Linked DNA regions of Chlorobaculum parvum NCIB 8327. The protein of the gene in region 2 interacts with the protein of the main gene of each other region in a pairwise test. Links are inferred from orthologs where the notes say so. Each region holds a gene or a part of one and is shown on either strand. Other genes may lie near its edges.

What was found. Proteins that work in one complex are often made in the same cells at the same time.
Region 1: the proteins of cysE (region 2) and cysK interact in binary tests that used the Escherichia coli proteins (3 or more experiments, as listed by UniProt). The link is inferred for Chlorobaculum parvum NCIB 8327 from one-to-one orthologs.

What each region holds. Positions count from the first base shown.
Region 1 is NC_011027.1:717,707-720,996, reverse strand. What follows is about bases 300-3,290. They hold cysK (cysteine synthase A), read left to right. Parts: upstream 300-1,324; coding sequence 1,325-2,257; downstream 2,258-3,290. Other genes in these bases: CPAR_RS03420 (thiazole synthase), read left to right, coding at 2,748-3,290; thiS (sulfur carrier protein ThiS), read left to right, coding at 2,501-2,704; CPAR_RS03435 (trans-sulfuration enzyme family protein), read left to right, coding at 300-1,312. In the rest of the region: more of CPAR_RS03435, read left to right, coding at 170-299.
Region 2 is NC_011027.1:1,469,628-1,473,112, reverse strand. What follows is about bases 364-3,251. They hold cysE (serine O-acetyltransferase), read left to right. Parts: upstream 364-1,340; coding sequence 1,341-2,162; downstream 2,163-3,251. Other genes in these bases: CPAR_RS11165 (endonuclease/exonuclease/phosphatase family protein), read right to left, coding at 2,273-3,251; CPAR_RS06880 (6-pyruvoyl trahydropterin synthase family protein), read right to left, coding at 619-1,047; CPAR_RS06885 (hypothetical protein), read right to left, coding at 364-374. Outside these bases: more of CPAR_RS06885, read right to left, coding at 1-363; more of CPAR_RS11165, read right to left, coding at 3,252-3,337; CPAR_RS06865 (CAP domain-containing protein), read right to left, coding at 3,453-3,485.

The DNA of each region.
Region 1 (3,290 bases), 750 kb from region 2 along the record:
CAACCCGGCCTGGAGCCTGCATTTTTTTCAGCGAAACCTCCGCTCGCCAGCGCCAAAAATTACAGGCCAAGCACAAGTGGAAAACACGTGACAGAAACGGTGATTCTCGTTACCTTGTCTTTTGGTATGTGATCTACAATTTGATGCGTAACTGTCCGTAACACTCGCTATGCACTTCGAAACCATCGCTATTCATGACGGGCAAAGTCCCGATCCGAAAACAGGCTCGGTGAGCGTACCGATTTTCCAGACCTCGACCTTCGGACGTCCGTCGCTTGAAGAGCGCAACGACTATTTCTATTCACGAATCGGCAACCCGACGCGCACGGCACTCGAATCCACTCTCGCGCTGCTTGAAAACGGCAAACACGGTGTGGCGTTCGCCTCGGGCGTGGCGGCGATGATGGCCGCCGTGCAGGTGCTCAAACCGGGTGACCACGTCGTGTCGGGCATGGATGTCTACGGCGGCAGCTACCGCATTTTCGAGCAGCTTTTGCGGCCGTGGGGCGTTGAAACCACCTACGCGGCGAACGAAGCGGTCGAAAGCTTTGCCGAGTGCATCCGCCCGGAGACACGGCTGATCTGGATCGAGTCGCCCTCCAATCCGCTGCTGCAACTCACCAACATTCGGGCGCTGTCCAATCTGGCACGCGAGCGCGGCATCATCCTCGCCGTGGACAACACCTTCGCAAGTCCGTATTTCCAGCGCCCGCTCGACCTCGGCGCGCACATCGTGGTGCACAGCACCACCAAATATCTCGGCGGCCATAGCGACGTCATCGGTGGCGCAGTAGTCACCTCGGACGACGAGCTGCACGAGACGATTCGCAACTACCAAGGCGCGGCAGGTGCGGTGCCCGGACCGTGGGATTGCTGGCTGGTACTGCGCGGCCTGAAGACGCTCAAAATCCGGATGGAGGAGCACCAGAAAAGCGCCCTGCATCTGGCGCGGGCGCTCGAAGCGCATCCGGCGGTGAGCCGCGTCATCTACCCCGGCCTGCCGTCCCACCCACAGCACGAGCTGGCGAAAAGCCAGATGAGCGGCTTCGGTGGTATGGTAACCATCGCGCTGAAAGGTGGACTTCCGGCAACAAGCAAGCTGCTCAACTCGCTGAAGCTCTTCGTCATCGCCGACAGCCTCGGTGGCGTGGAGTCGCTCGTCGCCTCCCCTGCACGCATGACCTTCGGGCCACTCTCGCAGGAGGAGCGTGACCGCCGCGCCTGTACCGACGACCTCGTGCGGCTGTCGGTCGGCCTCGAAAATGCGGAAGATCTTGAACAGGATCTTCTGCAAGCTCTCGCAACCATCTGATTTTTCACGACTATGGCTATCATCCCGAATATCACCAGCACAATCGGAGGCACACCCCTGGTGCGGCTCAATCGGCTTGCCGAAGGGCTCGAAGCCGACGTGCTGCTCAAGCTCGAATTCTTCAATCCGCTCGGCAGCGTCAAGGACAGGATCGGTAGGGCGATGATCGAGGCCGCCGAAGCGGAAGGCAAAATCGACGCCCGGACGCTCATCGTCGAGCCGACCAGCGGCAACACCGGCATCGCGCTGGCGTTCGTGTGCGCCCAACGCGGCTACAAGCTGCTGCTCACCATGCCCGAAACCATGAGCGTCGAACGGCGCAAACTGCTGCGCTACCTCGGCGCGGAGCTGGTGCTCACCCCTGGCGCACAGGGAATGAAGGGGGCGATTGAAGAGGCAGCGCGGATCGTCGAAACCGAAAAGAACAGCTTCAACCCCGGTCAGTTCCGCAACCCCGCAAACCCGAGAATCCACCAGGCAACCACCGGCCCTGAGCTCTGGAACGCCACCGAAGGCCGGATTGACATGCTCGTGGCGGGCGTCGGCACTGGCGGAACCATCACCGGAACCTCGCGCTTCATCAAACCGCTCAAGCCTGGATTCCGCTCAATCGCCGTCGAACCGACTGGCTCGCCAGTGCTCTCCGGCGGTGCGGCAGGCCCGCACAAAATCCAGGGCATCGGAGCAGGCTTCGTGCCCGAAGTGCTCGACCAGTCACTGATCGACGAGGTGGTAACGGTGACGGACGACGACGCAATCTCGACCGCGCGGTCACTGGCCGCAAGCGAGGGTATCCTCTGCGGCATCTCCTCCGGCGCGGCGGTTCACGCAGCCATCGAGGTAGGCCGACGACCGGAATCACGAGGCAAGACCATCGTCGCCATCATTCCAAGCACCGGCGAACGCTACCTCAGCACGGTGCTTTTCGAGGGCATCGAGGCTTGAAAAAACCGCTCTTGTAATTCAGTCGGGTTTTAACCCGACGGACATTTGAAGCTCTTATATTCACATTACCCCGGCTTTCAAGCCGGGGTTAGTGAGGAGCCCCCTCCCCGATTCCGGAAGAGAAAAACACCCACCATCAACCCTATCCGCCATTTTGAGACCGGCGGGGAACGTGTATCTTTGTGCTCTTGTTTCTTTGATTATCTTTAAGTTTTTCAGGATTTTCTGACCCCCGTTATCTCCATGATCCGCATCACGTTGAACGGCGAAAAGCGCGAATTCCCCTCCGGCTCGTCGGTTGCCGACCTGCTGAAGCTGGAGTGCGCAGCATTGCAAAAGGTGGCTGTCGTGGTCAACGAGAACATCGTCCGCGCGGATGAACGCGCATCGGTCATGTTGCAGGATAACGACCAGGTAGAAATCCTCGTTTTCGCTGGCGGCGGCTGATGGCCGTCCTCAAATCCATCCCATTTGTTTTCAGTCTGATTTCATGAATGCACTTCGTTTAGGCTCATACACCTTCTCATCCCGCCTGATTCTCGGCACCGGCAAGTTCAGCAGCGTTTCGGCGATGATCGAGGCCGTCCGCGCGTCGGGCTCGCAGCTCGTCACGGTCGCCCTGCGGCGCTTCAACCGCGAGCAGGCAGAGGACGATCTGTTCGGCCCGCTCTCGGAAATCGAGGGCCTCACGCTGATGCCCAACACCTCCGGTGCAGCGACGGCGAAAGAAGCCGTCAAGGCGGCGCACATTTCACGCGAACTCTCCGGCAGCCCGTTCATCAAGGTGGAGATTCACCCGAATCCGCACCACCTGATGCCCGATCCGATCGAAACTTACGAGGCATGCAAAATCCTTGCAGCCGAGGAGTTTATCGTCATGCCTTACATCCCCGCCGATCCGGTGCTGGCCAAGCGGCTCGAAGAGGTGGGATGCAGCTCGGTGATGCCGCTCGGCTCGGCCATCGGCAGCGGGCAGGGGCTCTCGACCTCGGCGATGGTGCAGCTCATCATCCGCGAAAGTTCTATTCCGGTG
Region 2 (3,485 bases):
ATATCGACGAATCTGAAGTTCTTGCCGTTGGGGTCAGTGGAAATCGCTCCGTTGAATTCCTGCGGGTTGGAATCCTGCGATACGGAAATCCCCTCGAATTCTGCCCAGCCGTGACCGATTCCGTCATTGCGAACGGTTTGTTCCGAGAGATTGGCCGGTATGATAAAATTATAGGTCGGGGTTTCGGAGGATGAGCTGCGTTGAAACCACTGTTTTTTTGAATCTGGAGAGACGGGTTCTCTGTGGCGAGCTTCACCGAAACGCTCTACAACCGGAGGGGCCGTGACATTGGTTTTCTGCTCGCCCATGCCATGCACAACGACGATATATTGCCGTTTTTGAGGGCTCGCCGAATTCTGGTGCTGGTTATCCACGGCTCTCTCCTTTTCTTTCGGTGAATAGATAAAGGGAAACACGTAAAAAGTAATGTTTTTTTACCCTTTGTTAAAGGCTCAACACCGATGGCTGGTCAGCTTATTAAGGTGCAAAGGAGATTTGTGAATCTTTTGCGACCTCTCAGAAATGATTCTAAATCAGCAGGTTAGCAAGGTTTTTGCTAAAAGGTAGGACATTGGTTGGCCAGACAATCGGTGTTCCGATTCGAGACGATATCGGGGGTCACTCGCCGGTGAAGTCTGCCCAATTGTTTGGTGTTTCGTACCAGCGGAGGTTTTTGAGTGTCACGCCTTCGGGGAGCTTGTCGCTGATCTGGTTGAAGGCCCATTTGGCGAGGTATTCGGCGGTGGGGGGCTCGTCGGTGACCAGCACGCGGGTGTTGCGCTTGAGGATGAATTCGAGGTCTTCCTTATCCTCTTTCCAGACCGCAAAACCGTGATCGAGCACGTCATGAATCTGCTTGTCCATGATTTCGCGCAGGAACTTGAAATCCATCACCATGCCCTGTTCGGCATCGCCGTCGCGATTGATGACCGGGCCTTCGACGCTTGCAACAATCACGCCGCGGTGGCCGTGCAGCTGGTTGCAGAAGGTGAAGCTGTTGGGAAGGGTGTGGCCGTAGTCGATCTCGATTTTCCTTGAGATAAGCATGGTGTCGCGCGGTGTCGTATTCATGGAGCTGTAGGCAAGTGTACGTAAAATTTTTCAGAAAACATGGAGCATTTTCCGTTCGTTCAGACGACCTGATGCGTGGTGTGGCAAGGGGCAGGTGGATGGTTTGCAGCGTTTTGCGTACATTTGGCCAGCTGGTTTTATCAGGTGTTTGCAGGAGGCGGAGTTTGTCGCATACATCGACAGGAAACCTTTAAGAGACCGGCAGGACTTTATAGCATCATACGGCGGGCAGTTTCGGCTCGCTGCCACAAGCCATAGGGAAGGTGATTATGAGTGTACAGGATATCTGGTCGTTGATCCGGGAAGAGGCGCGTCTTGAGTGCGAGCGTGAGCCGGAGATACGGCTGTTTCTTGAACAGCACATTCTGCGGTACGACGAGTTTGCTCCAGCGCTGGCGATGTTGCTTTCCGTGAAGCTCGGCTCGAAGCACTTTCCTCCGCCGGTACTGGAGGGGATTTTCGAGGATTTTTACCGTCAGAATCCGGAGTCTGTCCGGTGCGCTGCCTGTGACATGGTGGCCACGCAGGAGCGCGACCCGGCAGCGGTGAACTATTTCGAGATCATGCTTTTTCTCAAAGGCTATCAGGCGCTCCAGTCTTACCGGTTGGCGCACTGGCTGTGGCAGAACGGCCGCAAATCGCTGGCCTATTTCCTGCAGAATCGCATGTCGGAGGTGTTCGCTGTCGATATTCACCCGGCGGCAAAGATCGGCAAAGGCATTTTGCTCGACCACGCCACCAGCCTCGTCATCGGCGAGACCGCCGTTGTTGAAGATAACGTGTCGATTCTGCACGAAGTGACGCTCGGCGGCACCGGCAAGGAGGGCGGCGACCGCCATCCCAAGGTCGGAAAGTCGGTGATGATTGGTGCTGGCGCCAAGATTCTCGGCAACATCAAAATCGGTGAAGGCGCTAAAATCGGTGCCGGCAGCGTGGTGCTCGACGATGTGCCGCCGCACTACACGGTCGCCGGCGTGCCTGCGCACATCGTGGGCCGCACTGAAGTGCCTGAACCGTCACTCGATATGAACCAACGCCTCGTGTTTCCGGAAAAACACAAGCAGACAGGCACCCATCACTCGTGCTTGTGAGTGGGTGAGTTGTGACAATCGAGAAAATGTAAGGGCGGACCTGCGTGTCCGCCCTTTGTGTGTCATCAGAAATCAGTGGTTCGCCACTTCAGACCATTGTTTTTCAGCTTTTACAGAATATCGATGGTCATCTCGATCGGAAAGTGGTCGCTGAATCCCTTTTTTGTCTTTTTATCGAATGCCTTGGGTCTTTGCTTGTTGCCTGGAGCCATTTCCGGCGTGGTGAATATCCGCATCGACTCCGGCCTCGTCTTCAGGCCTGACTCGCCGTAACAGAGCCCGCGTGACACCATGAACTGGTCGAACAGGTTCATCGTATTTGCCGAGTCGCTGCTGAAAAAGATTGTCCCCGTATCCGGTTGGGCGAGCAGCGGCCACGAGAGGTTGAACAGCGCTGGCTGGCGTTTTATGTAGGTGCTGATGGCAGGAATCTCGTGGTTCGACGAGGCTTTTACTACTTCTTCGACCTTGTCGAGATCTTTTGACGCCAGCAGATAGTCGGTGATGCTGCGGCAGAACGGGTCATCGTTGAAATCGCCCATCAGCAGTACATTGCGGTTCCAGCGTGCGTTCAGCTTTTCAAGCTCACCGGCAGCATCGTGAACCTCGGCGTACTCCTGCCGGCTGAGTTTCAGCACATCGTTCACGAGCTGGCCACAACGCTCTGCTACGGTGATGCGGTGCGGCTCCGATTGGTACTGCCCCTGACGGCGAGAGGGCCAATGGTTCACGAAGACATTTAGTTCTGCCCCAGTTGCCTTGAGCGTCAGTCGAACCTGAAAGATGTCGCGCGTCGGAAAGCGGAAGTTCACCAGATGGCCCTTCATATCTTCCACTGGCGGGTCGTTGAAGACCTTTGCCGAGTAGATGAGCGAGCAGTCGATGCCTCGGATGTCGGGCGCCTCGACATGGGCCAGACGATAGTCATTACGACCGATCTTTTCCAGCAGGTAATTCACCACCTCTTTATTTTCGACCTCGCACAAGCCCAGCAGGTCTGGGCCTGCGCCGCCATGCATCTGTTTGATGATGTTCGCGATATTGTCAACCTTGATGTTAAACACCTCTTCCGTCCATCCCTCTTCGGGCGTGAAGTCGAGATCGGTTGCGATGGTTGATGCTGTGGTGTCAAACAGGTTCTGAACGTTCCAGAACGCGACGTTGATTGCTGACATGATCAGGGGCCTCCGGATATTGTTGTAAAACCGTTGGTTATGTCATCTATCGTACATGCTGACGATCGGGATGTTTTTGACGTTAGCGGCTTAGGGGACGAGATCTGCTTGATAGCTATCGATGTTCAGGTTCAAAGTATGACCTCAC